Regions from separate parts of the Desulfosarcina ovata subsp. ovata genome, predicted to be linked through region 2. Evidence: riboswitches for the same ligand, from Rfam matches in the RefSeq annotation. Region 2 holds a riboswitch; the other holds the start of a gene.
The links. A riboswitch is a leader RNA that binds a small molecule or an ion and turns the genes downstream of it on or off. The one in region 2 is predicted to bind thiamine pyrophosphate.
Positions count from the first base shown of each region.

Region 1: it holds a riboswitch for thiamine pyrophosphate, as region 2 does, so the genes downstream of both, thiW (energy coupling factor transporter S component ThiW) here and thiC (phosphomethylpyrimidine synthase ThiC) in region 2, are expected to answer to the same signal.

Region 1 is NZ_AP021879.1:3,915,874-3,931,953, reverse strand. It holds gene GN112_RS17430 (metal ABC transporter solute-binding protein, Zn/Mn family) at 1-161, shown strand, start outside; gene GN112_RS17425 (metal ABC transporter ATP-binding protein) at 148-948, shown strand; gene GN112_RS17420 (metal ABC transporter permease) at 952-1,836, shown strand; gene GN112_RS17415 (Fur family transcriptional regulator) at 1,829-2,257, shown strand; gene GN112_RS17410 (MFS transporter) at 2,281-3,498, opposite strand; gene GN112_RS17405 (ubiquitin family protein) at 3,615-3,854, opposite strand; gene GN112_RS17400 (aldehyde ferredoxin oxidoreductase family protein) at 3,886-5,604, opposite strand; gene GN112_RS34435 (hypothetical protein) at 5,648-6,904, opposite strand; gene GN112_RS17390 (cysteine desulfurase family protein) at 7,280-8,425, opposite strand; gene GN112_RS17385 (energy-coupling factor transporter transmembrane component T family protein) at 8,565-9,224, opposite strand; gene GN112_RS17380 (ABC transporter ATP-binding protein) at 9,217-10,848, opposite strand; gene thiW (energy coupling factor transporter S component ThiW) at 10,853-11,374, opposite strand; TPP riboswitch at 11,543-11,646, opposite strand; gene GN112_RS17370 (EAL domain-containing protein) at 11,898-13,976, shown strand; gene GN112_RS33860 (SHOCT domain-containing protein) at 13,995-14,675, opposite strand; gene GN112_RS34430 (periplasmic heavy metal sensor) at 14,759-15,118, opposite strand; partial or broken gene GN112_RS34425 (sigma-54 factor interaction domain-containing protein) at 15,194-15,559, opposite strand; gene GN112_RS17355 (PAS domain S-box protein) at 15,634-16,080, opposite strand, start outside; gene GN112_RS17350 (hypothetical protein) at 16,080-16,080, opposite strand, start outside.
Region 2 is NZ_AP021879.1:2,554,584-2,570,663, reverse strand. It holds gene GN112_RS11545 (MBL fold metallo-hydrolase RNA specificity domain-containing protein) at 1-332, shown strand, start outside; gene GN112_RS11540 (DUF3786 domain-containing protein) at 340-1,257, opposite strand; gene GN112_RS11535 (SDR family NAD(P)-dependent oxidoreductase) at 1,293-2,066, opposite strand; gene GN112_RS11530 (transcriptional regulator) at 2,134-2,430, opposite strand; gene GN112_RS11525 (low molecular weight protein-tyrosine-phosphatase) at 2,427-2,906, opposite strand; gene GN112_RS11520 (sigma-54-dependent transcriptional regulator) at 3,648-4,796, shown strand; gene GN112_RS11515 (B12-binding domain-containing radical SAM protein) at 4,844-6,463, shown strand; gene GN112_RS11510 (LysE family translocator) at 6,599-7,231, opposite strand; gene GN112_RS11505 (Lrp/AsnC family transcriptional regulator) at 7,268-7,786, shown strand; gene GN112_RS11500 (hypothetical protein) at 7,805-8,146, opposite strand; gene epsC (serine O-acetyltransferase EpsC) at 8,317-9,300, shown strand; gene cysK (cysteine synthase A) at 9,358-10,278, shown strand; gene GN112_RS11485 (Rossmann-like domain-containing protein) at 10,378-11,124, opposite strand; gene thiC (phosphomethylpyrimidine synthase ThiC) at 11,147-12,451, opposite strand; TPP riboswitch at 12,558-12,665, opposite strand; gene murA (UDP-N-acetylglucosamine 1-carboxyvinyltransferase) at 12,909-14,186, opposite strand; gene GN112_RS11470 (cation diffusion facilitator family transporter) at 14,583-15,815, opposite strand.

The sequences.
Region 1 (16,080 bases), 1.4 Mb from region 2:
GCATCAAGGTGGTATTCGTGCAACCCCAGTTTTCTTTAAAAAGCGCCCGTGAAATCTCCAAGGCCATCGATGGCCGTGTGGTGGTGGTCGACCCGCTGGCCGGCGACTGGGCAACCCAATTGCGTAAAACGGCAGAGGAGATCAAACGTGCATTTGAATGATCAGGGGGAGGCGTCCCCCATCATCCAGATCGAAAACCTGGACTTCGCCTATAACGGCCAATCCGTTCTGGAGAATGTCAATATCGACGTCTTCGAGGGTGACTTTGTCGCCATGATCGGCCCCAACGGGGGCGGCAAAACGACACTGCTCAAGCTGATGCTGGGGCTGCTCAAACCGGCCCGCGGCAGCATCCGCATTCTGGGTGAAGCCCCCACCCAGGTTTCGCACCAGATCGGATATGTGCCCCAGGACGTGAACATCAACCGCCGTTTTCCGATCACCGCGCTGGATGTGGTGCTCATGGGCAAACTGGCCCCCGGCCGACGCTGGTCCAAAAACAAGACCCGGGATCGCCGCGATGCCCTGGAAGCGCTGGAGCGTATCGACATGGCCGCACACGCCGAGCGTCGCATCGGCGAACTCTCCGGCGGCCAGCGCCAGCGGGTTTTCATCGCCCGGGCCCTAGTCACCCATCCCCGGCTGTTGCTGCTGGACGAACCCACGGCCAGTATCGATTCCAAGGGGCAAAACGATTTTTACCAGCTGCTGAAAAGGCTCAACCAGGAGGTCTCCATCATTGTGGTCAGCCATGATTTTCTGGTGATCTCCACCTATGTCAAATCCGTGGCCTGCGTCAACCGTCGCCTGCACTACCACCACCAAGCCGAAATCACCGGCGACATGATGGAAGCCATGTACCCGTGCACCGTCGAAGAGGTCTGCCCCGTGGAACTGGTCACCCATGGCCGCCTGCCCCACCGCGTGCTTCGGCAACACGAGGAGTGATCCATGATCGATGCCCTGCAGTTTGAATTCATGCGCAACGCCCTGACCGCCGGCCTGCTGGCCAGCATCATCTGCGGCATCATGGGATCCCTGGTGGTGGTCAACCGCATCGTCTTTCTCTCGGGAGGCATCGCCCATGCCGCATATGGCGGGATCGGGCTGGCATTCTACATGGGCTGGCCCTATCTGGTGGGAACCCTTGGTTTCTCGCTTACCGCGGCCATGATCATGGCCACCGTCACCCTGAAGGCCAAACACCGCAGCGACACCATTATCGGGGTACTCTGGGCCGTGGGCATGGCCATCGGTATCATCCTGATCGACCTAAAGCCCGGCTACAACGTGGATCTGATGAGCTACCTGTTCGGCAGTATTCTCACCGTCCCCGACAACGACCTGTGGATCATGGTGGCCATGGGTATCGGCATCGTGGTCCTGGTGGCCATTTACTACCACGATCTTCTGGCCCTCTCCTATGACGAGGAGTTTGCCCGGATCCGTGGCGTACCGGTCACCCTGCTTTACTTCATGCTTATCGCCATGCTGACCGTCACCGTAGTAATGGTGATTCAGGTGGTGGGCTTGATTCTGGTCATCGCTCTTTTGACCATTCCGCCGTTCATCATGGAGAAATATGCCCGTTCCCTGCTGACAATGATGGTCGGATCGAGCTTGCTGGGGGTGGCCTTCACCATCAGCGGGTTGTGGATTTCCTACGCCTTCGACCTGACTTCCGGGGCATCGATCATTCTGGTGGCCGGTCTTTTCTTTTTTCTCAACATGCTGGTTCAGCGAATCTTTTCCATCCGGAAAAAAAAGGCGGCCAATCCGGACCTGGCTTGCGGGTGCGATTCAATTTTCGACCCCCAGAGGCGACAAAATGTGTAACCAATGCGACTACAAGGCGCTCCTGGATGGCGCGGGGCTGGAAGCCACGGACAACCGACTGGGCGTCCTGGAAGTGATCGGCAACAACAGCTATCCGCTTTCCGCCGGCAATATCTACACTACCCTGGAACGCCGTGGCAGCATCAACCGGGTAACTGTTTACCGCATCCTCGATCTGCTCGTGGCCCATGGCATCATAGACCGGATCAGCACCGGCGGCCGGGCGTTTTACTACGGCATGGCCCCCAGCCCGAACCATCCGCCACATCCTCATTTTTACTGCACGCGTTGCGGACAGATGGACTGTCTGACCCCGGAAAGCCTCAAGGTAGACACCGATACATTCCAGAAGACCTTTCCCGGCCGCATCGACAAAATTGAGGTCCGCATCGACGGCATCTGCAAAAACTGCATGAAGTAGATGAAACCTGTTATCCCTAAATGTCATGGGGATATTTTCTGATTGTCTCGCGATCTCTCCAACATGCTCCACGCAAAAAAGCAGACAAGAAAGAGATTGAATGCACCGGCAAGCAGAAACCCAGCGCCAAAGCCCATGGCCTCGATCAGAGGCCCCAATCCGATGGAACCGGCCATTTGACCGAAATAGATAAAGCTGTTGTAGCCGCCCATGGCCAGGCCCAGAAGACGAGATTCCGTGGTTTCAGCGATAAGCGCACCAAGGGAGGTGAAAGCGATGGCCAGGCTTACCCCCAAGCTGGAAGCGGCCAAGAGAAAATGGACGAAGGTTACCGCCGGTGCGAATATGGCAATGGATAAGGATGCCAGCACCACACCGGCGAGCGCCTGGTAGTTGCGTCGTCCGATGCGGTCGCTGATGGTGCCGAAGGGAATCCTTGACAACGCATTGGTTAACGACTGGACGAGGTAGACGATACCGATCTGGCCCACGTCGAGTCCCCTGTCGTGTGCCAGAAGTGGCAAGAAGCTGAAAAAGGAGCCGGCGATGATGTTGGCCCCGAAGGCCGCCAGCCAACAGCCAATGAGCCGACGGTTGGTGAGTATCGGCCTCCAATTAAGCGGTTGCCTCGGATTTCCGATGGTGTGATCGGAAACTGTTTTCCGCGCGGGCAAAAACCAAAGGACCGCCCAGATCGTTACGGCTACGAATGTTGCAGCGATCAGAAACACTGGTTTGAACCCTAGCCACTCCCCCAAAGCACCGCCGACCGCGGGTCCCATGCCCATTCCGCAAAATAAAGCGGTGGTATACCAGCCGTAAGCCCGGCCGATATGGGTCAACGGCGATATCTTCGACACCCAGGACATCATGGTGGGGCTGAACGCCGCCATGCCGACGCCCAGAAGCAGATAGATACCGGCAAGAGAAAAAAACGATCGACTGAAACAGAGTAGCAGCATACCGATGAAGAGAACCACAGTGCCGCAAACAGCCATGCGCTTGCGGCCCAAACGATCGGAGAGGATTCCAGAGGGCAGTGACAACAGGCCGGCCATGAGGAAAAAGGCGGCATTGATCATCCCGATTTGAGAGGTGCTGACACCGAAGCCACGGGCATACAGCGGAACCACCGGCAGCCGCATGGAAACGGCAAAGTAGCAGCCAAAGGTAATCAGACAGCAGAGGGTCAATAGGGCGGTAAAAGAGTGACGCTTGGCCGGGATGGGATCTTTTGGCATAACGCCTTTCTTTGTCTATAGACAGTGTTTAAAATAATGTTTTTGGCAAGGCCTTAAGGAAGAAAGTCGTATTGTAATACTGCGACGACCGATAACGCATCCCAAAAACACTATATTCATCCGCCAGCGATGGGATGGTACATACAGACGTAATTGCCCTCAAAAAGCGTATCGAAGGCTTTGGCCAAGTTCCCGTCGACCGTGATAATTCCAATTTTTCCCGGTGGGATGGACAGGTGGGCGATAAGATCGCTCACCTTCGATCCATCTGGAAGTGCCACCCGTTTACCGGTTCGCCGGTCATGATCGGGGATATCGTTTCCTAGCGTACCGTACAATCTGACTCGTATTTTCATCGGTGTTTATTGAAATCAAATATTCGACCCTTTAAAAATCAAAGGTCTGGTCCATCTCCTCGTCGCTGATGATCACAACCTTGTTGTGAGGTGGCAGCGGCTCCGCATAGAACATTTTGGGTAGTCTGTCGTCCTTGTTGGTGAAGCCGGCATTACGATTGAATTCTCTCTCCGCTTTCAGGATTCGTAAACCCAAAGCGGTCCAGTCTTCTTCCCTGAAGGGTTTGCCTGATTTGGCAGCTACCATGTTACAAACATTGTCGATTCCTGCTGAAAATCCGGATTGTGCAAAATCGCAGATACCCACCGTATCAACCGCTGCCATGTTGATTTGACTTTTTCTGGAATTTTCGACCTGCCCTTCGGCTGAAAACGGGTCCAGCGTTCCCCCCCAAGCTTCAATGTTATCGGCAACAACCCATCCAGCCGTGTGATCGCCCCCCATGGGCGTCGTTGAATAGGTAACTGCCATACCTTGAAGGGCCCGGGGATCATAGGCGGCAATACTCTGGTTTTTTACCACAGGCACCCGGTCGTTCTTGAAATACCCGCCAACCGCCCCCGGACCGCTGCCGATAAGTTTTCCGATTGCCGATCCCTTGGCGACTTCCTCGATCATCTCAATGGCGGCTTGTGCGTCACCAAAGGATTTGTACCCGGAATCCATTGCAACCGCTATGGCCACACCCGTACTGATGGTGTCCAGACCAATATCGTCACATAGAAAATCCATCTTGGCGATTGCATCGAGATCGCTATTGCCAATCATGGCACCCATGGACCAGATGGTCTCATATTCCAGTGATGAGGTGATATACGTTCCAGCTTCATCCACATACTCATTAGAGCATCGAATGATGCACTGGGCACATCCCTTATGGGCATTTTTTCCACCTCTGCGCTTGATCACCTCTGCCATGGTTTCACCGGTAATTTTTTCAACTTCATCAAATTGGCCTTTTCTGGCATTGCAAGTCGGAAGAGCACCCACCGCATTAATCGGCGCCACTAGCATCGCTGATCCAATCTCCGCCAACACTTCCGTACCGTCATCATCTCTGATGGCCTTGGCATAGTTTTGTGCTGCCGTTTTAAACCCATTTGGATCCGTAAGCGGATCTGCCAACTTGCCTCCTTTGGCAACAACAACGGCCTTTACCCCCTTTGAACCCATGACAGCACCCAAACCGCCTCGTCCTGCCGCTCTACAGGGACGACCGTCTGCGTCTGTGGTCTGAATCGAAGCTGCCGTCAGCATTTGATCTCCAGCCGGCCCGATACAAGTAATACTGCTTGTTTGGGGGAATTTTCCTTTTAACGTTTCTACAAGTTCATAGGTCCTTTTCCCCTTGAATTTTTTGCCATCCATAAGCTCAGCATTTCCAGCGCCATCAATTTTAAGGAGATAGTAATCGGTATTTGCCGGCTTTCCCTCGATCACGATCGCTGTTATTCCCAAATGGGCCAAATCGGATGCCACGGTGCCGCCCACATTGCTCTCTTTTATCCCGCCGGTCAGGGGACTTTTTGCTCCTATCGACAATCGGCTTGAATTGACCAGAACGGTTCCGCTGAGATAACCGGGTGCAATGATCAATTTGTTCTCAGGCCCTAAAGGATCACAAGTAGGAACAATTTCTTTACTGATAATCGTTGACGTAAGGCCACGCCCCCCAAGCATTTGGTACTCGGATGGAACATCTTCATAATGAATGGATTGATCCGTCATGTTGATCCGTATTATTTTCATTGGTCCCCTTTCTTTAAGGTTGCCGGAAATAAATAATTCCTGATTATATCGGATTTTGGGGAGGTCTCCGGTACCCACCCAAAGAAGCCGAAACGTACAAGTTTTGCAACCAGTTGTTGTGATATCTGAATTGGTTTAGCTGTTCCGCCGGACTTTTAAATCCATTGTGCAACTTAACCGTTCGAGGATTGTATGGTGAAAAATTATTGATGAGCGTCCATCCTCGAATACTCAACTGCGCTGCATCCATCGATCCATGAAAATATTGGGTACTGTACAGGTGGCGATCCATTCTTTGCATCAACCGGTCAACCATGTTACTGGTTCGGTGTGCTTTAGGATGATCGTAGGCAACACGATAGGCGGCAATGTTTTTCCGTAACTTCGTTATGGGATCTATGATAACGGATGGCACAGCATTCTTTTCGCACCATTCGTACAACCTTCTTATTCTTTGGGAAAACGATGCCTTACTTTCAGCGCGATAACACTCCCATAGCTTTGATGCGGCGTTTTCAAAAATATCTCGGTATTTCTTTTTGGCACGGTCACGAATTTTGATAAACACATGAAGAAAACAGCAAATGATAACTACTGCCGGGAAGAGGAATTGCCACGCATTTCGGGTGGCTTTCCAGCCGTCCATATTCACGGTTTCCGGTGAATATTCCGGCTTTATACACTGGGCCTCTTGTTTGTACACTTGATACGCATCTGTTAACGCTTGTTCTCCGGCGTCTTTGGCAACGGCTGCACCGAGAATACAGCCATCACCAACTGTCGTGGCCACATACGTTTTTTCACCTAAAATTCGAGTATGCTTTTCATCAGCGGCAAGATGTTCGGGAACATCTTGAGGATTTCGGACAGTTGTTCCGACAATGCTGTTTCGCCCGATAGATTGTTCGATTCGATACCAATACATGGGATCTTTTCCGAAAACACGACTTATGGCCCAAAATGGTATGTCGAACTTTCTAAAAAACATTGCATCTTCGATTTCGTCAACAAATCCAACGAGGTATGGCAGTACAAATGAAGGACGAATGGTGTAAGCAACACCGGATATTTTAATTCGACGGATCCATATGGATTGTTTTTTTGAGTAATAAAGATCCTTCATCCGATATCCATTTTCGATTTCAGCCGGGAATAATTCCGGAAACAGTTCGATCCTTTTGTTTACGGAAGTTCTGAAATCAACCGGGTTGAGTATGTTGCATTCATAATTGCCTTGAGAAAAGGGCAAACATATGATTCTGTTGTTTCGGTTAGCGGATCTTGTATCTGCTATTCCCATATAGTTAGAGACCTCCTTTGGCGGGATGTGTCTCTAACTATATAAAATTATTAGTAAAAAGTCTAGACTCAAATCTTCAATAATATCAACATGTTGTGTTTTTGTCGGGGGATAGGCCACTGTATGTTCGGCTTATTGGAATCAAACTCCCCAAAATCCGTTATAATCAGAATAATTCCCCAAGATCGCGCCGGATTTGGGGTCGTCTACAAGGCGCCGCCACCCGTGCATATCAGGGAATATGTGCGGGTGGCGGCAACACGGTAGACGGGCACAAAGACAAGCAGATGGAGGAATTATTTATTTCCGGCAATCCAACATCGTCCCATATGGAAATTGATTGGGAAATGTTTTCAGTTGTTATTTTATTCTGTTTCAATTGTCCTGTCGTAATCGCGCCACCGCCCGGACGACCTCATCGATCGTCTGGTCGATCTCGGCCTCGGTGGTCATTCTGCCGGTGGAAAACCGCAAGGTGCCCTTGGCCCATTCCACGGGCACCCGCATGGCCTCCAGGACGTGGGAAAGCTGAACCGTGTCCGAATGGCAGGCCGCGCCGGCGGAGGCGGCCACCGCCAGGCCGATCTCTTCGAGAATGCGGTTGGCCTCCAGGCCCTTGAAGGAAACGCTCAGGGTGTTGGGCAGTCGCTGTTCCGGATGACCGTTGACGCGGATGTCGGCCAGTTTCTCGCGCAGGCCCCGGTAGAGGCGATCGCGCATGGCCGCCAGGTGGGCGCTGGCATGCACCAGGTTGCGATCGGCCATTTCACAGGCTTTGCCCAGGCCAACGATTTCGAGCACGTTTTCGGTTCCCGCCCGCCAGCCCATCTCCTGGCCGGCACCGTGGCAGAACGTTTCGGGCTTCACGCCGTCGCGCACGTACAGCGCCCCGATCCCTTTGGGCGCGTAGATTTTATGGCCGGCCACCGAGAGCAGATCGACGTTCAGTGATTGAACATCCGTTTCGATCTTGCCCACGCTCTGGGCCGCGTCCGTATGCATGACGATGCCGTTCTCCCGTGCCAGACGCGCGATCGCGGCAATGGGCTGAATCGTCCCGACTTCGTTGTTGGCGTGCATTATCGAGATGAGGATCGTATCCGGCCGGAGCGCCGCTTTGATGGCGTCCACACTCACCATGCCGGTCTCGTCCACATCCACGTAAGTGGTCGTAAAGCCTTCCGCTTCCAGGTAACGGCAGACCTCCAGGACCGCCGGATGCTCCACGGTGGTGGTGATCAGGTGCCGGCCCCTTTTTTTTAAAACGCGGGCCATCCCCTTGATGGCATGGTTGTTGGACTCGGTGCCGCCGGAAGTGAAGAAGATTTCCTTTGGCGAGCATCCCAACAGGCCGGCCACCTGCCGGCGGGCATTCTCCACCGCGCGCTTGGGCCGAATGCCGTACCAGTGAGAACTGGACGGGTTACCGAATTCGGTTTCCAGAAACGGCCGCATGGCGGCAATGACTTCCGGGTCATGGGGTGTGGTGCCATTATAGTCCAGATAGATCGGGGTAACCATGCGCGGCCTCCAAGGCATTGGATCGTAACAGGTAATAGGGGATATGACATTTTATTTAAAACACGAATTGCAGTAGCACGGGAAAGGCCGTAGGACAAGCCCCGGAGTCAGATTGCCCTGTCAGATTGACGCCCCGGGTTCAATGGGCCAGAAATGTGAAGGCCAGGATCACAGCGCCCCAGCCTCCCAATATGGCCAGCCAGTCGCGCAGGCGCAGGCGGTAGGATTTTCGAAAGGTCCGGCCGGAGCGGCCGAATCCGCGGGCCTCCATGGCCTCGGCCAAATTGTCGGCCATTTGAAAACACTGGACCAGCAACGGAATCAGTAGCGCCGGGTAATTGCGCAATGCCCGCCAGCCCGGTTTCAGGACGATCCCCCGGGCCTGCTGGGTTTCGATTACGGCTCGGGCTTTGCGGGCCACCACCGGCACGAACTGCATGGCGGCGGTCATGACGAAGGCGGCGGCAAACGGCAGGCCTGAATGAACCAGGCTGTTGCCCAGATCTTCCGGATCCGTGGTCGCGAAAAAGACGAAAAAAACCGTGGTCATGGCCAAAAGGCCCATGGCGGCGGCCAACCCCGTGAACCGGTCTGCCGACCATGCGGTCACCGCACCAAAAAAAAGGGCCATGGGAACCAGCATGAGCAGCCAGCGCAGATAGGTTCTCAGTTGCCCCAGGACAACGATGGCGACGACCAGCCCGCCCCAGGCGAGGCCCAGGTGTGCCGGTTGACGCATCCCGGCGACCAGGGTGCCGTATGCCAGGGCCAGCAGCAGTTTGGTCCGCGGATCAAGCATCCGGCCCCATCCGCATCAGTTGAAAACGCTCGCTGGGTACCAGACCGGCCCGGTCCATGAGGTCGGCATCCGCCATGATCCGGTCCGGGGTGTCGTCGGCCAGCAGGCATCCGCCTGCCATCAGCAGCCAGCGCCCGGCCGTGCGCTCGGCAAAGGTCAGGTCGTGGGTGACAATGATGACGGCCTGTCCCTCGGTCTCCATCCGGGCCAGGAGATCCCGCAGATCCCGGCGGAAGATGAAATCCTGTCCGGCGGTGGGTTCGTCCAGGGCCAGAATGGCCGGCTTCGATGCCAGGGCCGCGGCAAAGGCAACGCGTTTCTTCTCCCCGCCGCTGAGGCGAAACGGCGTCTGGGCTTGCAGGGGCTGCAAGTGAAAGGTCGCCGCCAGTGCCTCGATCCAGCGGTTGTCCAGGACGCCAAGGGCTTGAGGTCCGATACGGATCTCCTCCGCGACCGTCGGCTTGAAAAACTGGTTGTCCGGATTCTGAAACGCCAGCCCGATCTCCCGGGCCAACTCGGCCACCGGTGTGCGTCGCGTATCGCGGCCATGGATCCGGACCATCCCCCCGGTCGGTCGCTGCAACCCCAACAGATGCCTCAGCAGCGTGGTCTTGCCGGCTCCGTTGGCGCCGACGATGGCGATGCATTCGCCGGGATGAAGGGCAAACGCGATATCCCGCAATAGGGTGCGGCCACCTGAGTGGTGGGAGAGGCCGTCAACTTCGATCACGGGTGGAGCATCCCGGTCAATGGCCACCCGCGGCGGTCGGGGTTCCAGACGGCCAATCCGTTGGGAATCGGACGGCAGCCCGCCCGGCGCCGCGATGGTTCTACGGGCGGGGGAACCGTTCATGGCGGCAACCCGCATGGCCAGGGGCGGCTCCAGCCCCCAAGCCTCCGGTGGATTGGACAAGACCGCCGACGGGATGCCGTCGGCGACCAGCCGTCCACGGTGGAGCACCACCACCCGGGTAGCGTCGGGGACGGTCCGGGAGAGGCGATGCTCGCACAGCACGATGCCCACACCGCCGGCATGCAGCCCTTTGAGAACGTTTCTCACCCGCCCGACATTGGCCGGGTCCAGGTTGGCGAACGGTTCGTCAAGCACGAGAACCTTCGGCCGCAACGCCACCAGGGCCGTGATCAGCACCAGCGCCTTTTCACCGCCGGAAAGTTTTTGTGGATCACAATGGCGCAGTTTGCCGATCCCGGTCTGGCCCAGGACGGTGTCGATCCTGGCTGCGATGGTCTCACGGGGCAGGCCCAAGCTCTCCAGGCCGAAAGCGATTTCCTGTTCCACCGATCGGCAGAAAAGCTGCCCGTCCGGATTCTGGAAGGCCATGGCCACCTGATCAAAAAGATCGGCGATGGCGGTCTGGCCGACCGGCTTTCCGGTCACTCGGACGTCACCGTCCAGCACCCCGCCGTGAAAATGAGGGATGAGCCCGTTGAAGGTCCGGCAGAGGGTCGACTTCCCGGACCCGCTGCGTCCCGTTATGAGCAGATAGTCGTTCCGAAAAATGTCCAGGTTGACACCGTTCAATACCGGCTGGGAATCTTCCCGGCGGTAACGGTAAACCAGATTCCGGATAGCGATAACGGGCGCTTCAGAGGCGGAACTCATCGGGTTAGAAATCGATGCTGCCGGTCCGCTTGAGCAGGCGCAGGGCCAGCACGCCCAGAAGCGCGCCGATAACGGTGCTGCAGACGAAGGATGGCACCAGGGCCAAGAGCGGGATCGCTTTTCCCATGAGCACCGGAGCGACGAAAAGCGCGCTGACCACCGGCGCGATCAGACCGGTACCGATGACTTCACCGGCGGCCGCCGCCCAGGTCCGGCGCATGAGCCGGTAAGCGATGCCGGCCAGACAGGCGCCGATCATCCCTCCGGGAAAGGCCAGCAGGGTACCGAGCCCCATGGCGTTGCGCAGGATCCCGATCACCATGGCCGTCAGGACGGCCCACCACGGCCCCAACAGCACGGCGGCCATCACATTAATCAGGTGTTGCGTGGGATTGACTTTGGCGATGCCGATGGGAAAAGCGGTGTAGGGGGCCAGGGCCACGCCAATGGCCACCAGTACGACGGCATAAGCGGTTTTGCGGCTTCTTTGGGACGCATTCACGGGAGACAGGCTGTTGGTTGTCATGGGTCCTCCACAATGTTTTCGGGTTTTGCTGGCGAGGGGTCCGACACCGATCGCAGCGCTTGAAACCAATCATCCGATGGGGAGGAGGAGCACCGCTTTGTGTGGATTATCTTTGCGAGCGGTTTGATGAACCGGCGTGGAAAAAAGAACCACCGTGGCAATAAATCCTGAGAGGCGCTTCCGAATTCCCTACGTCAGTGTGAACTGCTTCAGGTTCAATGGGTCTGCTCTCAGTTCTGCCGGCTGTCGGCAGAACACCCCAATCGGAATGGCGCCTACTATTAGCAAGGGCATCCCGGAATGGCAAGCCTTTTGTCCGGTCATCAACAGGGCATTGTTTCCTGAATACGTTGTGATTGAATATGTCATGCTTTAGGATTGCCTATTGGGTACCGATTGTAGACAGTTGTTGGATTTTTAATTTCAGAGGGGCTCATGAAGGTCGATGAAAAGGATCGCCTTTGCGTTATTTTCATGCAGCCGCTGCATGGCAAGACCGGTCTTTTGCATAGGAGACTTTTAAATGGATAGCAACATTCATTATCAGCCGATCTGGGTCCGAGGCGCTTATGGTCCTGATGCCTCCTCAGTTTTATCCCATCTCGGGCCAGTGGAGAATCTCATCCACCAGTCTGTCGAAAAATTCTACGACTTCCTTATGGAGATACCTGACGCAAAAGCGGTATTAGATAACCTGACGCCCAAAGAGTTTGAGCATTTGCGTCTCGCTCAAAGCGAATACATGGGTTCTGTTTTACACCCGGAACTCAGCCCGGAAAGCCATAAAGTTATGGCCGGCAGGGCCGGGAGGCGCCATTTCTGCTCCGGCGTATCTACGGATGTGCTTACGGAAGCCTCTGTTATGTATCTGGATATCGCAGTGGTCATAGCCGACGGCGATCCGAATGCAGAAAAACTCAAGGATATAATAACACGCCGCTTTCAATACGATCTCATCAATCAAATCGAGATGTATACCCAGGTTCAGCAAAATCGCTTGTCTGTTCATCAAAAAATCGTACAACAACGACAGACGGCAAATACGCTGGATTTCATTCAGGACACCCTTGAAATCCTGATAAAATCATTAAATGAGGATATAATGGGCGTTGCTGTGGGCAGTGTAAAAAATGGCAACTACCGCCACTTGTTGGCCAAGGGCCAGGTACCCTATGACGCAACGGATTTAACCCTGCCGGATTATCCAACCGTCACTGTGCCTGACATTCAACAGGCATGGTTCCGCGAACAGCCAATTATCGTCAACAAATTAGATCAATACCCGCATTGGCGAACCGAATGCAAAAGCATGGGGATTCGTTCGCTTGGACAGTTTTTGATGCATGACCTTCAAGGTGCCCCGATAGCACTTCTCATGGTTTGTGAGAGCTTCCCCGGCTATTTTCTGAATGAGAGCACCCGCCATTATTGGCAGCAAATTGCCGATCTGATCGGAGTGAACCTCGATTTCATAGAAAAATCTCGTATCAAACGCCGGCATCGCTTGGCGGACGGATTACGCTTTCGGCGGCTGTTGGCCCAAGAAAAAGTGGAGATGCACTATCAGCCCATAGTTGATCCAAGCAGCGGCCGCACCATAAAAGCCGAAGCGTTAGGCCGATTAAGGGATGGCGATGAGATCATTTCACCAGGCAAGTTCCTTTCCGCTTTCGGTTCGAATCAGTTGCGGGATCTGTTTGATATCGGGCTTACACGGGTGATGGACGATATTTCCTCATTTTCCGACCCATCTCTGGTTTGCAGCATCAACCTTCCTCCCGAGGCTATGAACGATACCGAGTGGCTGAAGGCGCTACCGGAACAATTTGAGAGATTGGGGGCACGTCCGGACCGAATTGGCCTGGAAATTGTCGAATCGGCGCTTTCGGACGAGAAAAAGGTGCAACATGCCCTTTTCACACTAAAAGAAGCCGGCTTTTCGATTTTGTTAGACGATGTCGGGACGGGTGAATCTTCATTGTTGCGGCTTGCAACATTGCCGGTGACCGGGATTAAAATCGATCAACGCTTCGTTCGTTCGATTCGGGAAAATTTTGAATATTTGGATTTGATCCTGTCTTTATGGTCGCTTGCAACTCAACGGGGCCTCGAATGTGTTGCCGAAGGCGTTGAAAACGAGGACATCGTCGATTGCCTCGGAAGCATCGGCGGTTTTTTGCTCCAAGGCTATGCATACGCCAAACCCATGCCGGCCAAGGCCATGGCGGATTGGATCTTAACTCACGCTGATAATCAACCGCTCCATGATTTCCCACGTTCCCTATATGGGTGGTACAGTCTCCACGTTGCGAGGTGCATCAGTATAAGGAACGCCGTGCCTACCGCCTCTGATTTACTCGACATTGAACAACTCAAGGATTCCAAACGCTGTTTTATGCATACCCTTCCTCCGGGAGTCAAATCTGACGGAAATATTGAGAAGGCGCATGAGAAATGGCACAAAGACTACTTCCGTTTTGCCACGATGATACAAGCGGGAAGAAATGCTGCTGACCTTTGGGCGGAAATGGAAACATCCAAGCAAGAACTGCGTTCATTGGTTGAGCGTAAGGTCAGAACGCCTTACCTCCGTGAAAAATAAAACGACACCAGCACAGTTTCAAACATCACTGTTTACTAGTTCATAGGTGAGTTGCATATTACTTCCGGGAAAATTGATCTCAGCCTTGTTGAGTTCTTCTAAAAGTGAGGCGATTGATCGATTGTCCGCCGGCGTCGAAGCATTGTGAATCCGAACGAGCAAACGGTTGTTTTCCATATCGGGCAATAGGTCGGCATCGGTGACGAACAGCCCTTGCAACAGCCGCCTGGCATCGGCCATATCCACCGTTGGGCCGAGCAACATTGTCGCCATGGCCGTCTCCGACCGATAGGCGATCATGCGCACGGTGTCCATTAATCGCTTGCGACCTGGAAGAAGCCGATTGAACTTATCCTTGTCCTCCAGTTCCCCCCAGGTGATTTCTCCACTGGCATACCGGCGTTTCAACACCTCCAGGGCATTGGGAAGCACCGGCGGGCGTTCACTGGGAGAAGACGATCGGCCGGAGATGGCACCAGAAACGACCAGTGCAATGGCTGCGATAACGACCACCCAGAATAGAATCATGAAAATTCCCATATAGCCACCTCCATGGCCGCCACCCATCATCGTTTGGTGCGGCATATACCATCCACCATAGCCGAACGAGCGGTGCTGATCGTAGAGAAACCAGATGGCCCCGGCAATGAGAGCAACGGAGATGCCCAGGCTCATCAGTGTGCTGGTTTTTCTGTTCATCGGAAAACCTCCTCGATAGGCTGGCGTCACATTGCCCGGGGCGGTATGGGACCTGATCTCCGCCCCGGGCAACTTTTTAATCACTACCAGCAGTACCCGTTGCCATATCCCCGGGCGGCGGCGTAGGCGTCCGGCACGATCTTGCGGACCTCGATCTGATGCTCCAGGGCTTTCTGGTCAAAGTCGTTCTGCAGTTTGGAAATCTCGCTTTGCAGCGCCATCGCCTTGTCATTGTCGGGGCTCTCCTTGTTCAATTCACTGTTCAAGGCGAACTGCTTGTCGTCGATTGCCCGGCGCAGGCCACGCGTTTCGTTATAAAACCGTTCCTGGGCGGCTTCGAGTTTGTTGGCCTGTTCCTTGGGCAGATTGCCCCAATCATCGTCGTCATGCATGTACGGTCCATGCCTGTAGCCCATCATGTGGCCGCCATAGCCGGGCCCCATCATATGGCCCCTGTACCCGGAGTCCATCATGTGACCGCCCCAGTCGCCATGGTACATCCCGTACCCGTGAAGGATCGCCTCGCCGCCCACCCGCTGGATCTCTTTCTGCTGAAGCACACGCAGCAGTTTGGCCTGCATGGTGGGTGAGGTTTCGCCAATTTCATCCAGGAAGATCGTACCACGATGCGCCTGCATGAACCGGCCTTCACGCCGCTTGTCAGCTCCGGTGAAGGCGCCTTTTTCGTGGCCGAACAGCTCGCTCTCCAAAAGCGTCTCGGTCAGGGCCGCACAATTAACGATCACCAGCGGGTGATCCTTGCGGGGGCTGTTGCAGTGCAGGGACCGGGCGATCAGTTCCTTTCCCGTGCCACTCTCTCCGCTGATCAACACGGTGGCCTCGGAGGGCGCGACCATGGCGATCATCTCCATCAGCGATCGCATCATCTGCCGTTTCAACGCGGTAGCCCCAGCTGCCGATAATCGTCTTCAGCGTGACCAAGTGACCGGAATCGTCGTCAACGATCAGGATGCGGATGGGTCTGTCCTTGTTCATGGTTTTTCTCAGTCTTCATTATGTTGTTGATGCGGGTGGCGCTGATACTCAGCGGCACACTCCGGCCATTGGGGAAGGTGCATTCGTTTTCCTGTTCGGTAATGGCTTTGCTGCGGTCGAGCGCCTGTTCGAGCGCGTGCCATTGATCGGGCAGAATCGCATCGACGGTGCTGCCTGTGGCGTCGACGGCCGATAGGCCGGTGATGGTTTCGGCGGCTGAATTGAAGAAGGTGACTCGCTCTTCCTGGTCGGTGGCGATGAGACCGACCGGCAGATGCGCGACCAGTTTTTCGGCAAACGCGCTGGTGTCCAGCAGCGACCGCCGGGTCGACCGGTAACTGTACATCCAGAACAGGGAAACGAACCCACCGAACCCCGCCAGCAGCAGGATTGCCGACAGAACCATGGT
Region 2 (16,080 bases):
TCGTGGGGTACATGGCCAACCATACTCTGGGCCGCCGGATCCTTGAGTTGGGCACCGCTTACGAAAAAGCGGGGCGCAGCGGCGAGCCGCCCATCGTCAAAATTCTCAACAAGGAGTACCCGCTGAAGGCCCACGTGGTCAAAATCGGTGGATTTTCCGCCCATGGCGATCGCAACGAGATGCTTCGTTTTCTCAAACAATCCGGCCTGAAGATCAAACGGATCGCCGTGGTGCATGGCGAAGAGGATCAGAGCCTAGCCTTTGCCGAACAGCTCAGAAGTGAAGGCTACGCGGCTATGGTGCCGCGGATTGGCGAGACACTGACGATATGATCCGTTTTTATTCAAATCCTTTGATCAGATAGTAATTGCACAGTGTCACCAGGCTCCAGATCGCCGGTGAGGAGAGCGCCCGTTCGATGGAGCGGTCGAAAAGAATCGAAATTCGCGGGGGGAATTCCCGGCTTCCCAGCCAGAGCAGGTAGTAAAGCGGTATTCGCGGAAACGGGGTGAGCTGAAAGGCCACATCGGCCATTTTTTCGGGCTTGCCGCCCAGGTGGCGTCCCACGGCGGCAAAACCGTTGGGATCGTCACCGTAACGGGCCAGCAGCGCGGCGGTGTTGAGCCGGCCGCGCTCCCTGAAATAATGGGCGCCGGCCAGGTCGTCGGGGCCCACCATTTCCCGACCCATTGGAAAAAGACGGTCCACAAGGGCAAAATATTCCAGCACGGTCAACTCCAGCAGCACGACCGAAATTTTTTCCCAACCTTGTTGGGCCTTTCCCCGCAGACATTTTTTGTGGGTGTCCACGAGAATATCCCGGTTCAGAAAACGAAAGCAGATTTGCCCGGACGCAGGATCGATGTCGGTCAGGGTGAAGTTGGCAACCGTGGGCATATCCCGCCGGCGCAGTTGCTCCCATAGATCGGCGGAAATCTGGATCGGCCGGCGCGAGGGATCAACGGCCGGTGGTCCCTGGTTGCGGCGTCGCTGCTGCATCTCCAGAAACCCCTTGCCATAGGGATACTGCGATGCGGTAAAATTGTCGCAGGGAAAGCCCGGGCAATCCCTGGGGCAATAATCGATATGGTTGAGCCGGGCACATTCGAGGATTGCACAGGGATGGCCGAAACGCCGCGTTTGGGCGGCACTTTTTTCCGTTGCCAGGTCGCTTCTTCCAGGTCCGCAGGTACTGCAATGACCCAGCAGGTTGAGTTGGCAAACGTCACAATCGATGCCGCAGGCGCCAGTGGCCATATCGGTCTCCTCAATCGTTATTTCGCTTCATACGGTCAGGGTGGTGATGCCTGGGGGCCGACCGCTCTCAGGTCATACCGACCGCCGTTTTCAAGCCGGCCGTCCATCAGCAGCCGGATCAGGCTGGCCGCGACACGCTCCGGCAAAGCCAACTCACCGCTGGCTTTCAACTTGAGAAATTTGTCCACCCGGGCAAACTGATCGCTGCGGCATCGGCGGATGCTGGCCTGCATGTCGGTATCCACGGTTCCCGGTGCCACCGCACAGGCTGCGAATGCCGGGTCGATGCGGTCAAATTCAAGGGCTATGGCCCGGGTCGCCATGTCCATCCCGGCTTTGGCAGCACCGTAGGCGGACCATCCTTCGTAAGGGACCTGGCTGGCCCCCGAGGTGATGTTGATGATCCACTTGCGGCCGGGCAGGGTCTTGCTGAACTGGAAAAAATGGCGGGAAAGAATCAACGGCGCCGTCAGGTTAACCCGGATGTTCTCGGCCAACTGGCGATCGTCGCAGTCGCCAATGGGACCGATGGGATCAAGCACGCCGGCATTGTTGATCAGCACGGTATGCGTCAGACCATCGCGTTGGCTCGGGTCGATGGCAATCCGCTTGAATGCCGGGCCGATGGCATCGATGTCGTTGAGATCGACACGGATATTCTGCTGGTTGCCGGCGATAAACGGGAGACTCCGGGAAAGCCCAACCACTATGCTGCCCGGGCGATTTCGTGCGTCAACAGCCAGTGCCCGGCCGAGTCCGCGGGTGGTCCCGGTGATGATAAACAGGTGGGTGATCGACGGTTGATGCATCCGTACAGCTCCTGTCTGGTTTGCACCGATTTTCTCTGCAGGATCGCCGAATGTCGTACCGCGACTCTTATTCCACAATCCTGAACAGCAGATGGTCGATACGGCTCTGCCGGCAGCGTGGGCAGCGCCCGGGCCGGGTCAGCCGGCGGCGCTGGGAAAAGGTAAACCCGCATGCCAGGCAGCGACAGGGCGTTACCGAGAGTTTGCGGCCCTGGCCGGCGACGCTCTTTTCGATATGGGTGAGATGCCGGTAGACATCTTTTTCGGCCACGCGCACGGTTTGTGAGAGTTCCTGCGCCGTCATGGTTTCCAGGGTTAAAAGGTCGATGATCTGCTGGCGGATGGTTCCCTTGAGCGTGCTCACGATTCCTTCAGTTCCACCTGCCGCTCGACGTAGGCAATCAGATCGGGGAGGCACGCCAGGATCCGTCGGGCAGTGGCTTCGTAGGCGGCATAGGAGAGGCCATAGGGGTCGTCGATTTCCGGGTCCGTCCAGTCCGGTGCAAAGGTGCCGAGCAGACGGGCGTGCTTGCAGCGAAAAATAAAGAGGCTGTTGATTCTGTCCAGGTGATATTTTTCCATGGCCAACACCAGATCGGCGGATTTGATCATGGCCGTGTCCAGCATGCTGGCCCGGTGTGCGCTGATATCGGCCCCATGGGCGGCGGCCGCCATAACCGCTTCCGGTTGTGCCCGGTTGCCGTGCAGGCCTTGGGTGCCGGCCGACCGGATACCAACCTTTTCTTTCAACCATTCCGGCAACCGATGCCTGAGCAGCCCCTCTGCCATGGGGCTGCGGCAGATATTGCCGGTGCAGACCATCAGTATTGAAAAAACCAATTCACCTCCTTACCCCCCCTTGGATCGATTCATCAGCCGTGACCCGGACCTTCTCCTCAACTATAGAGATGGCCGGCGGCAAAGTCAATCCGGCCGTGAACCCAGGGCAGGGCAATCGCATGTAACCTTGGTATGTGACGTGCCCTACAGGGTGATCGCGTACGGATCGTTACTATGATCCAAATCGAAATCGAAATCGGGATCGCTATCGAAATCGAAAAAGAAATGGGACGGAGACATGCAGACTGGATGTCTATCGACATGGGAAACTGGAAAACCGGGAACCGTCTATTGCCCTTTTGTCAACCAGTGATTCCAATATACATCGTCGATTCCGATTTCGATCCCGATTTCGATAAACCTGAGTTACATGCGATCACCCTGGGACCCAGGGTGACCGCATTTGGTTTCTCCGCATTTCTTTCCCCGTCCAAGCGCAACGCCTTTGAATGTCAAATTCTCAATGACAAATGCCGAATGGTGGATTTCTGTTCAATTTAATCGATTTCATCCTTCAATTGACATTTAGATTTTTGCGTTTGGCATTCATCCGTCCGAAAACAAGCGTCGCCGATAAATTTGTTAAGCGGAATCCTTTCCAATGGGGTTCCCCTGGCCATGGCCCCGCTGGCAATGGGAGAGATGACGAATTTGTTATTTGATCTTTTTAGCCGGGTTTACTATATAGATACCCATCTATCGTACCGAGTCCATTCTTCCTGAACACCTGCGGAGATAAGCATGTCTGATATCCGAATCCTTTTTGTTGATGATGACCGGGACATATTGGCCATGGTCGAGCAGTATCTGACGATCAAAGGCTACGATGTGACCACTGTGGACAATGGTGTTGATGCCGTCGGGATTGTCAAGGACAAACAGATCGACATCGTCTTTACCGACTACAAAATGCCCGAATTCAACGGCCTGGAACTCCTCGTGGCCATCAAGAAATACCGGCCCCAGACGGAAGTGATCATCGTGACCGGGTACGGATCCATGGAATCGGCCATTCAGGCAATGAAGTTCGGAAGCTACGACTACCTGCAGAAACCGTTCAAACTGGATCACCTGCGCATGATCATCGACCGGATCAGCGAAGAGCGCAAGATCAAGGACAAGGCCCAACTGATTCGTAAAATTGCCCGTGAGCGACACCAGTATGGCAAGATGATCGGCCTGTGTCCCAAAATGCGTGAGATCTACGAGGTGATCGACACCATCAGTATCGACAACCCCATGGTTCTGGTTCATGGGGAAAGCGGCACGGGGAAGGAACTCGCCGCCCTGACCATTCATGAGAACAGCAACCGCAAGGAAGGTTCCTTCGTACCGATCAATTGCAGTAGCCTGGGTAAGGGGACTTCCACCCAGGAGGAGATCGACCGCTACCTTGCCGATATGCTCTCCTCCGTCAATGGCGGGACCCTGTATCTGGACGAAATCGCCACCCTGTCAGCCGGTGTGCGTGAACGCATGCTGGTGCTGTTGGGGGACTGGACCGGTGATATAGCCCAGCGGCCGCGGCTGATTGCCGGGACCAGCCGGGAACTGGATGAAGTGATCGCCAGTGGCGCCATGAAAAAGGACCTGCTCGATCTGTTCAATGCCGTTTTCATCAAACTGCCCCCCCTTCGGGAACGCAGGGAAGATATCCCGCTGCTGATCAACCATTTTCTTTTCAACGACCCGCCGGCGGCCAAAACACGGATTTACGCGGTGACGCCTCCCGCCATGGATATCCTGCTCGAGTACCACTGGCCGGGCAACCTGATTCAGCTGCAAAATGTCATCGAGCGCGCCTTTGCCATGGGGGTCGAAAACATCATCGGCCCTGACGATTTGCCGGAGGAGATCCGTACTTTCGGTAAGATTTCGCAGATGGGCTGATGCCCGGGCCCGGGTATTATTTTTCATAGGATTTTCCGTTTGCCGCCATGGTCGATATTCTCCTGATCCAACCGCCCATGGCGGACTATTACCGCACCGCCAAACGCACGATTCCATACGGTCTGGCCTGTATCGCCGCCGCTGCAACGCAAAAAGGCTTTTCGGTGGCCATCCTGGACGCCATGGCCACCGCCAAGTCCCGGGTTGTGTCCCCACCGGATAGCCTGGCGCATCTCGGTCCCTTCTACGGACGCGCGGACCGTAGCCCCATGGCCCTGTTTCACCACTACCGCCACTTCGGGTACAGTCTCGAGCATATCGGGCGCCAGGTCAAATCCTCGGGCGCGTTTCTGGTCGGCATCGCATCCCTGTTTACCGCATACAGCGACATGGCCCTGGCCGTGGCCCGAACGGTCAAGGCCAATCTGCCCGGCTGCACGGTGGTGATGGGCGGCCACCATCCCACGGCCCTGCCCGAAACGGTGCTGGCCGAGCCGTCCGTGGATCTGGTGATCCGCGGGGAAGGGGAGACGGCCCTGCCGGCCCTGGCCGAGGCCCTGCGCGCCGGTGCATCCCTGGATGGCGTGCCGGGAATCTGCTATCGCCATCCAGACGGTTCGCTTACCGTGAACGCACCAACCCTGGTCGCTGAGCCGGACCGGATGCCCGTACCGGCGTTCGATCTGATCCGGCGCAAGTTCTACCAGCGTCACGGTCTGGACAGCCTGGTGGTCACAGCCGGCCGCGGATGCCCGCTGGCGTGCAGCTACTGCGCCACCAGTGTGCACTCGTGGATGGGGTTTCGCAAACGCTTGGTACCTGCCGTGCTGGCGGAGATCCGGGCCGCCAGCACCGGTCGCCGGGTGGGGTTCATCGATTTCGAGGATGAGAACCTGACCATGGACCGCGCCTGGTTTCTCGAGCTGATGGCGGGGATCGGCAACATTTTCGGTGATCATCGGCCGGAGCTGCGCGCCATGAACGGCCTGTTTCCTCCCAGCCTCGATGAGACCGTGGTCCAGGCCATGAAAACGGTGGGTTTTACGGCCCTGAATCTCTCCCTGGGCAGTGCCGACCGTGAGCAGCTGCGGCGTTTCCATCGGCCCGACGTTCGCGCTGCCTTTGACCGGGCCCTGCAGTACGGCCGCCGAGAGGGGCTTTCGGCCGTCGGATACATCATCGTCGGCGCGCCGGACCAGGATCCCCTGACCTCCGTGGATGATTTGCTCTTCCTGGCGCGTCGGCCGGTACTGGCCGGGGTGTCGGTGTTTTATCCGGCGCCGGGCAGTGTCGATTACCGGCTCTGTAATGACCTCGGACTTCTGCCGGATACTTTTGCCGCCATGCGCGCCACGGCCCTGCCCATCGAACAGCGCACCTCGCGTACCGATTCGGTGACTCTGCTGCGGCTGGGCCGGATACTCAATTTCATTAAAGCGCTGCTCGCCGCTGATATTCCGGTCCCGCCAGCGTCGCCAATCGATGCGCGGGTGGATCCCAGATTGGATCGGCAGGCCCTGGGGCGGAAACTGCTGGCCGCCTTTCTGCACGACGGGGCGATCCGGGGCATCGATGCCGATGGGACGGTATATCGTCACCGGGTGTCGACCCGGCTTTGCCAACACTTTTTGGAAGGATTGCAGGACGGGCCGGTTTCAGCCGCTTAGGATCGGGGATGAAATTAATTGAACGTAATTGCGCCGGGCTTGTGTTCGTCTTCAAGGCGCATCAACGGTTGCATACCGGGAGTATGTGGCCGTTGATGCAACGCGGAAGACGGGCGCAAGAACAAGCAATTTCGTTTAATTAATAAAATTCCCGATCCTTAATCGGCCGGCGATCGCCACCAGGCCGAAAGCGGTCAGGACCAGGCCGGAAATCCGGTTGATCCAGCCCATGACCGCGGAGCTGATGCCGTCACGCAAACGGCCGCTGATCGATGCCAGGATGACCCACCAGGCCATGGAGCCGGAGAAGACACCGGCCACCAGCCATGCTGCGGTCGTGGGGCCGGCACTGTTAAGGCCCAGGCCCATGCCGGCGAAGACAGCGGCAAAGGAGAGGATCGTCATGGGGTTGGTCAGGGTGAGCAAAAGGGCCGAGAGATAGCCGGCGGTGCTGCCGGGTGCCTTGGCCGCCGCTGGAGTCGTGCCGTGGCTGAGGAGGATGCGCAGGCCCAGCCAGCAGAGAAACAGGCCGCCGATCAGTTGAATCCAGAGTTGCTGCCCCACGAGAACGCCGGTGACGCCGGCCAGTCCGAAAGCGGCCATGCAACCGTAAACGGCGTCGGCCGTGGCCGCCCCCATGCCGGTGAGCAGACCGGCCTGCCAGCCGCCGGCCAGGCTTCGGCGGATGCACAGGATGCCGATGGGCCCCACCGGTGCGGCGATGGAAAGACCGAAAATCAGTCCCTTGATGAAAAATGAGAGGTTCATGGCGGCCACTGTATCCCGGATCGGGTGACCGGTGCCATGGGCAAACAACGGTTTTCAGGGGGCGGAACCTTAAAAAACAAGGAAATGGAGGCCATGGACCGTCTGATTGAAAAAATGCTGGACGGGATCGGCCGCAAGATCCTTGCCGCACTGCAGGAAAACGCGCGCATTTCCTTCAGCCGGCTGGGTAAACGGGTGGGGCTTTCATCGCCCGCCGTGACCGAACGGGTGAAAAAGATGGAGGAGGCGGGCGTCATCCGGGGATATCATGCGCACATCGATCCGGCTGTTCTGGGCCGTGCGGTGACGGCGTTCATCCAGCTGACCACCGACGCCCGGCACTATCCGGCGGTCCAGAAAGTCGCTGCCGGCCTGTCCGAGGTCCTGGCCTGCCATCACATCAGCGGCAACGCATCCTTTCTCATCCAGGTTCGGGTCGGCGATGTGGCCGACCTGGAAACCGTGGTGGCCCGTTTCAGCCCCTATGGTCAGACCCGTACGGCCATCGTACTGTCGACATCGGTGGATAAGGGAGGACGGCTGCCGCTGGAATGATCCGGTTATGTTCCATTTTTATTCCGACTCCGTATTCACCACCTCGCGAACCCGGATAGGGCGCTTTTTGGGTTTGGGGGAGAGGTTGTTGTTGATCAGAAAACCCTTGAGCCAGCCCTTGGCCTCCTTGGCGGTGTCAAGCTCGTTGTAGTAGGCTTTGATGTTCTTGATTTCCGAGTAAACCGTGTCCACCCGCTGCCATTCATTGGGGGCCATCTTGGCCTCCAGAGCATAGAGTACGCTTTTGCTTTCTACGGCCACCAGGCGGATATTGGGTCCCAGTTTTTTTTCCAGGGTTCGGATGGTTGCGAGGTCTTCTTCACTCAAGACGGCAATTTTGAGGTCGTCCAATCCAGTCATGGAAGTATTGTCCTTATGGGGTTACGGTACCGCTTGATTGATGTTTTGCGCATATCAAACCAGAATCGTTCCGGCTTGTCAATTTTTCGACCGGATTGGAGATCAGGGATTTTTACGCGCCTGCGGGTTTTGACAACCTTTTCTTGATGGTTACACTAGGGAAACCATTTATGAAGACCCATGATGAAAGCGAGAGTCAACCCATGCATGATATCTGCCGGTCCGAAAACGAGTGCCGAATCCAGGCGCGTGACCGACTGTCCACGGTCGCCGAACGCATCATCGATCACGCCGAAAGCAGCCCCTGTTACACGCATATTGACAGCGAGCCCATTCCGGCCGAGGGGTTCGCCACCGACATCATCGATATGTTTCGCGAACTGCTTTTCCCGGGATATTTCAGCCGTGAGAAGCTCGATACGGTGAACCTGCGCTACAGTTTGGGCCAGACCGTTTCTAAGCTGTACGACCTTCTGGCCGACCTGATCACCCACAACATCCGCCACGACTGTCTGCGTTTCAACCAGTCGTGCAGTGGGTGCGAGGATCAGGGGCATGACATTGCCCTGGCGTTGATGGATGCCATCCCCAACATCCGGCAGGTGCTGGCCCAGGACGTGCGGGCGGCCTTCGAGGGCGATCCGGCGGCCAAAAGCCATGATGAGATTATTTTCAGCTACCCGGGTGTCTATGCCATCAGTGTGCATCGGGTGGCCCACCGGCTGTTTGAACTGGGCGTGCCCATGCTGCCCCGGATCATGAGCGAGCACGCCCACAGCATTACCGGTATCGATATCCACCCCGGCGCCACCATTGGGGGGCGGTTCGTCATCGACCACGGCACCGGCGTGGTGATTGGCGAGACCACCCGGATCGGAAATAACGTGCGCATCTACCAGGGGGTGACCCTGGGTGCCCTGTCCCTGCCCAAGGATGCCGGTGAACGGCTGCGCGGCAAGAAACGCCACCCGACCATCGAAGATGACGTGATCGTCTACTCCGGGGCCACGATCCTGGGTGGGGACACGGTGATCGGCGCCCGTTCGGTGGTGGGCGGCAATGTCTGGCTGACCGAGTCGATTCCTCCCGACACAACCGTAATGCTGGAGACCCCCCGGTTGATCATCAAGGAAGCCCGTCGCAAGGCCGGTTGATTGGCCGCTACGGCCATCCCCGTTGCAGCCGTAAAACGTACGCCAAAGGAGTATCCCATGACCATCCATCAGGCCATTGCCACCACCATCGGCAGCACCCCACTGGTCCGTTTAAACCGGATCGGTGCCAACCTGTCCGCTGAAATCATCACCAAACTGGAATTTTTCAACCCCCTGGGCAGTGTCAAGGACCGCATTGCCGCGGCCATGATCGACGATGCCGAATCCCAGGGGCGGATCACGGCGGATACCCTGATCGTCGAGCCGACATCCGGTAATACCGGTATCGGCCTGGCCTTTATCTGTGCTGCCCGGGGATATCGGCTGTGTCTGACCATGCCGGAAACCATGAGTGTGGAGCGTCAGAAGCTGCTGCGCCATCTGGGTGCCGAGCTGGTGCTGACGCCAGGGCCGTCAGGCATGGCCGGGGCCATCGAAAAAGCCGCTGCCATCGTGGCCGAAAATCCCGGTGCGTTCATGCCCAACCAGTTCGAGAACCCGGCCAATCCGCACATCCACCGGGAGACCACTGCCGTGGAGATCTGGAACGACACGGCCGGCGACGTGGATATCCTGGTGGCCGGTGTGGGGACCGGGGGCACGATTACCGGCGTGGGCGGCTATCTCAAGGAAAAGAAGCCGGGCTTTCGTTGTGTGGCGGTCGAGCCGGCCGCGTCGCCGGTGCTTTCCGGTGGTGAGAAGGGGCCCCACAAGATTCAGGGCATCGGCGCGGGGTTCGTCCCTCAGGTGCTGGATCGCAGCATTATCGACGAAGTCGTCACGGTGCCTGACAAAAAGGCGTTTGAAACAGCCAGGGAACTGGCGGCCCGCGAAGGCATCCTGTGCGGTATCTCCTCGGGGGCAGCCGTGTGGGCGGCCCTTCAGGTGGCGGCCCGTGCGGAGAATGAAGGCAAACGCATCGTTACGATACTGCCGAGCACCGGCGAGCGCTACCTGAGCACGGATCTTTTTGTATGATGCAAATCGAGCCGGCAACCAACATGTCCAAGGAAGCGGTCGCGGCATCCCCGATCATATTCTATGATTTTAAATATTTCCCAAGGCAGTCAAATTATATTATGAAGCATTGAAACATAATCTTTTTAGATTTAAAATAATCGCAGGCCCGGCAATCGTTGTACCATAAAAATATATGGGTTTATTATATTTCTCAGCATATATAGTTAGTCTTTCCAGGCAATTATTAACAATTGTGGAACCTGTTGCGAGAAGAACATCACTGGTTTTAAAAATTTCTTCCTCCATTGTTTTTCCATCCCAAATAGAAATCCCGTACTTTTTTTTGCCAATGTTATCTTTATCCAGGTCTGTAACCTTTACTTTTCCAGGTGAAACAATTTTTGAAAAGTTATCAATAATTGCGGGCTGAAATCCTATGATACCAATATTACTTTTAATTCCGTATTTATTAATAACACTTTTAGCAATTTCCTTTGCACACATTTCAGGTTCTTTATTTTTACAGTGAATAGTTTTATCTGCCTTTTCAAGGTGCCGCATAACAGCATTTAGGGCTGAAATGAAAAGAGCACGTTCTCCGTTATTACTCAGCTTAATCTCAACTATATCTTTAATCTTTCCTTTAAAATTCATTGGGATATCTGTGAAAGCCTGACCAATTGCACCTTTAAATTCAGCCTGCATCAAACTTTCCTTCCCTTGCAAAAGAGGGAAATCTTTTCTTTCCGTTTCACCAATGGCCTCTCTGGGGGTCAATTGTCTGGCTGTAATATTAACTTCGGTTTCCATCAGTCCGCTTTCATGGGCGATCTCGATAAATGATGATTTAAGCTGATTAAACATATTTATTCCTTTTGCGGGTTCATCAGTCGTTCAGTTGAATATCCTTCCCCGACAGCACCCGGTTCATGTTCCGTACGGCGCACATTTTGCCACACATGGTGCAACTGTCTTCATGTTCGGGGGTTGAGCTTTCGCGATAGCGACGGGGCTTTTCCGGGTCCATGGCAAGGTCCAGCATCGTTTCCCAGTCCAGGGCCGCCCGGGCCCGGGACATGGCATTGTCCCAGTCACGGGCGCCGGGAATGCCCTTGGCGATGTCGGCGGCATGAGCGGCGATGCGCGTGGCGATGATGCCTTCCTTCATGTCATCCCGGTCGGGCAGTCGCAGGTGCTCGGCCGGGGTGACGTAGCAGAGAAAATCGGCGCCATTGGCAGCGGCAATGGCTCCGCCGATGGCGCTGGTGATATGATCGTAGCCCGGCGCCACATCGGTGACGACGGGGCCCAGCACGTAGAAGGGGGCGCCGTGGCAAAGGCGTTTTTCCATCATCATGTTGCCTTTGATTTCGCCCATGGCCATATGCCCCGGTCCCTCGATCATTACCTGGACGTTTTTCTCCCAAGCCCGCAAAGTCAGCTCGCCCAGGGTGATCAGCTCCTCCACCTGGCAGGCGTCGGTGGCGTCGTTGAGACAGCCGGGGCGGCAGCCGTCGCCCAGGCTCAGACTGACGCCAAAGTGCTGGCAGATTTCCAGCAGGCGGTCGAAATACTCGTAAAAGGGGTTCTCCCGGTCATTCATCTGCATCCAAGTGAACATAAGGCTGCCCCCCCGGGAGACGATGTTGGTGATACGATTGCGGCTGTTGATCTTCTCGGCGGTCTGGCGGTTGAGGCCGGCGTGGATGGTGAGAAAATCGACGCCGTCCTCGCAGTGGCGCTCGACCACTTCGAAAATCTCGTCCACGGTCAGGTCCTTGATGTTTTTCTCGTAAAACCCCACCGCATCGTAGATGGGCACGGTACCGATCATGGCCGGCGACAGGGCCACCAGCTTGCGCCGGAACTCGCGTGTCTTGCCGTAACACGAAAGATCCATGATCGCCTCGGCCTTGAGATCCAGGGCCAGGCGGACCTTGTCCATCTCCAGGTCCACGTTGCAGCAGTCCTTGGAGATACCCAGATTGACGTTGATTTTGGTGCGCAGCCCCTGGCCGACGCCCTCCGGATCGAGATTCGTGTGGTTTTTGTTGGCCGGGATGATTACCTTGCCGGCGGCGATCGATTCGCGCAGGGCCTCGGCATCCATTTTCTCTTTCCGGGCAACGATTCGCATCGGGTCGGTCACGATGCCTTTGCGGGCGGCATCCATTTGGGTGGTGTAGTGCATGGGGATCCCCTTGTTCAGCGGGTTCAATAAAAAAGGGGGGCACGGCGGCGGACCAATAAAAAAGGCCCGCCCGAAAGACAAGCCTGACAAAGAAAGGTGCGAAAACGATTTTCTTGTCGCGCTTCCCTACGGCAGTATGATCTGCATCAGGTTCAAAGGGTCGGCGCTGCTGCGCCATCTCAGCCCCGTCTGCGGGACCCCCCCAGCAAAAAAAGTATTAACAAACTGTCTATAATGCCTGCGGGCTGACAAAGTCAATAAAAGATTGTGGCGAAGCCAGGGCAATCGCAAGCAAAATCAAAAACCGGCCGTTCCTGAACACGCACCATTCCCGAAAGTGGGAAAATGCCAAATGCCAACGCCCAAATGTCAAATGAAGGATGAAATCGATTTTAAAATAGATAGAATACCACCATTTGGCATTTTTTATTGGACATTTGACATTTGTGACCCATCGCTATCGGGTTTTGCGTGTCACCCGCGCACCGATCTGTTGAAATCGGTTTTCAATGTCGAAATGACCGCGGCCGATCTGGTAGACATTGCCGATGGTGGTGGTTTCCGGGCAGGCCAGCCCGGCCAGCAGGATGCACGATGCCGCCCGAATGTTGTCCGGACGGGTGTCCGCCCCCCGGAAGGTGGTGGGGCCGTTGACGATGGCCAGGCCGTCGTCTTCGACCAACTCGATATCGGCACCCAGTTTGCGCAACTCGGCCACCTGGCTGAAGCGCTTGTCGAAAATGCGTTCGCGGATGTAGCTTTGGCCGTCGGCAATGCACGAGAGGGCCATGATGGCCGGCTGGAAATCGGTGGCAAATCCGGGGTAGGGGCAGGTGAGCACGTTAACCGGTTTCAGGTTCCGGCCCGGTGATTCGACATCCAGCACATGCCCGTTGACGCGGATTTCGACGCCCATCTGCACCATTTTTTCGATCAGCAGCCGAAGATCCTCGGGGACCACGCCGATGATGGAGACCTTTCCTCCGGCAATACCGGCGGCCATCATGAACAGGCCGGCGTCCAGGCGGTCGTTCATGGCGTAGTAGTCGATGGGGTTCAGAGCCGTGACGCCCTCCACCGTTAACGTGCGCGTACCCAGACCGTGGATCGTTGCGCCCATTTTGATCAGGAATTTGGCGAAATCGTAGATTTCCGGATCAGCGCCGGCATTTTCGATAACCGAGACCCCCTTGGAGAAACCGGCGGCCATCATCAGGTTTTCCGTGCCGGTGTGGCTGGGAAAATCAAGATAGAGAGAGGTGCCGTTGAAATCCTCACCGCTGATGACAAACGCATCCCCGCTGGTGATGGTGGCTCCCAGGCGGGCAAACCCCCGGTAGTGGTAGTTGAGGTTGCGGCTTCCCAGCGGGCAGCCGCCCACGCTGGGCAGGCGGACCTCGCCCAGTCGTTTAAGCAGGGGCGGGATGAACAGTACCGATGCCCGCAGGCGGCAGGTGAGCGATTCCGGCAGGTCTGAGCGGGTCAGGTGGGTGGCATCCACACAAACCACCTTTTCACCGGGGAAGTAGTCCACCTGGGCGCCCACGTGGCGCATGAGTTCAAAGGCCACCAGAATGTCGTTAAGCGGAGGCACATTGCGGATTACGCTGCATCCGCTTTCGGGAAGCAGGGAGGCGGCCAGCATGGGCAAAATGGCATTTTTGGATCCCTGGACGCAGACACTGCCGCTCAAGGGGCGGCCGCCCTGAATTTGAATAAACTCTTGGTCGGTCATTGGATTGGCCTTTTCTGATTCGCCGTCGCGCCCGCTTCAAAGGGTACCGGCGATATTGATTATTGGCTGCACTTGACGGCATCGCCAAGCTATAGACACCATGGGACGCAAAATAGACACAAAACCCTATTCACGGCAACCGTTTTTGCGGGCCCGATCAGAGCAACCGAATTTGGATGTATTATCATTTTCCAAGGCCCGGCACTTTGCCGGCCAGTGCCGCCACGGTGCGGTCGTTCTCAGAAATTTACAGGGAATGGGTTGCCGGCCGTTACTGACAGGTTTGCATAAAAGCAGGCTGCGGGCAACTGCTTTCAGGAAAGAACGGGCAACAGGCAGGACAAGGAGATGTCATCGGCTGCTTTACCTCAATGTTGCAACAACGGTGAGGCAGATTTACGAGGAATTCTGGATGATTTCCAGAATCGCTTCACCCAAATGGTCGACAGACAGGATGTGAATTTCCACGCCGGCGCTGGAGAGCACATATCCCGGCCCCTTGAGGGAGATATCCTCTTTTATGCCAATCTGTTCGATGCCCTGCGCAACCAGCCATTCCGCAACGCGAATGCCTTTTGCGGTGCCGACCTGCCGATAGGGATTTTCAATCAGCGTCTGTTCCTGGATGGTATTGTCGCTTCTACGGACAGATACAATGCTGAAGTAGGGGGCCTCGCCGAAGTGGCCGCTGATCAGGCCCTTGCGGTTTTCGAGAGGCAGCGCAATCCGGTCATGGGTGCGTTCGCGAGGCTCATAGTGAATGATCACTTTTTCGATGTGCGTCACCTGTTGCCGGATTTTCTTTTCGATATCCTCACTGATTTGGTGGGCTTTATTCAGATCTTTCGTGTCTACGGTAATGGTGGCCTGGATAAACCGGAACCGGCCGGCATTTCTGCCGATCAGTGAGTTGATGCCGACCACCAGCGGTTCATTGCGGATAATCTTACGAATTTTGTCCATTGTCGGAAAGTCGATGGTTGCATCGAGCAGTACGCGCATGCCATCGAAAAGCAGTTCCCAGCCTGCGCGGACAATAAAGAGCAGAATCAGTGCTGCGCCCAACTGATCGATGGTTAACCCGGATACGTTGATATGTATGTTCAGATAGCTGGAAACCACCGAAATCAGAACCACCATGGAGGAGAGAAAATCCACCTGGCGGTGACGCCCCTCGGCAACCAATGTCGGCGACTCGGTTTTGCGTCCCACCGCAATGGCGTACTGCCCGAAAGCGAGAGTGGCCAGGCTGCCGGCGGCAAGCAGGACAATGTCGGGAATCCGGATGTGCGGGATACCACCGCCGGCGGTGAAAATTTCACGGATGATTTCGTATCCGGCAATGAAGATGAAAATCGCAATGAGCACCGAGGCCAGGTTTTCGAGTTTGTACAGGCCCAATGGAAACTTGCGCGTTTTTTTCGTGGAGAGCTTGACCCCGGCATAAATCAGCAGCGAGGCCACGGAATCGGTTGCCGAATCAATGGCGCTGGCGATAATGGCGAGGCTTCCCGATAAATAGGCCAGCACGATTTTCATGACGGCAAGGGCGAGGTTCAGCAGGAATGCGTATGCTGCAATCCGGTTAATCTGCCGGGTCTCGTCGTGTCCGGAAGAAGAGGGCGCCATTTGAATGACTCCTTTCACATCAATGCGGAGCTGCGGTTGCAGTGCATGGTGCTTCATTTGCCTGGAGAATCCAGGGATACGTTGGCATACTTATGTGATTCCGGCAATGAATTTTGCACAATGCTGCCGGCGACATCGTGCATTGACGAAATACGGCTGACCGTGGAAACAAATTGCTTCCGGTGCCTGTAGGAGCGGCCCATGGCCGCGAAGATGAAATGCGGTTGATTTGATGGTCGCAGGCGCTGCCAGCTCCTACCGGGGG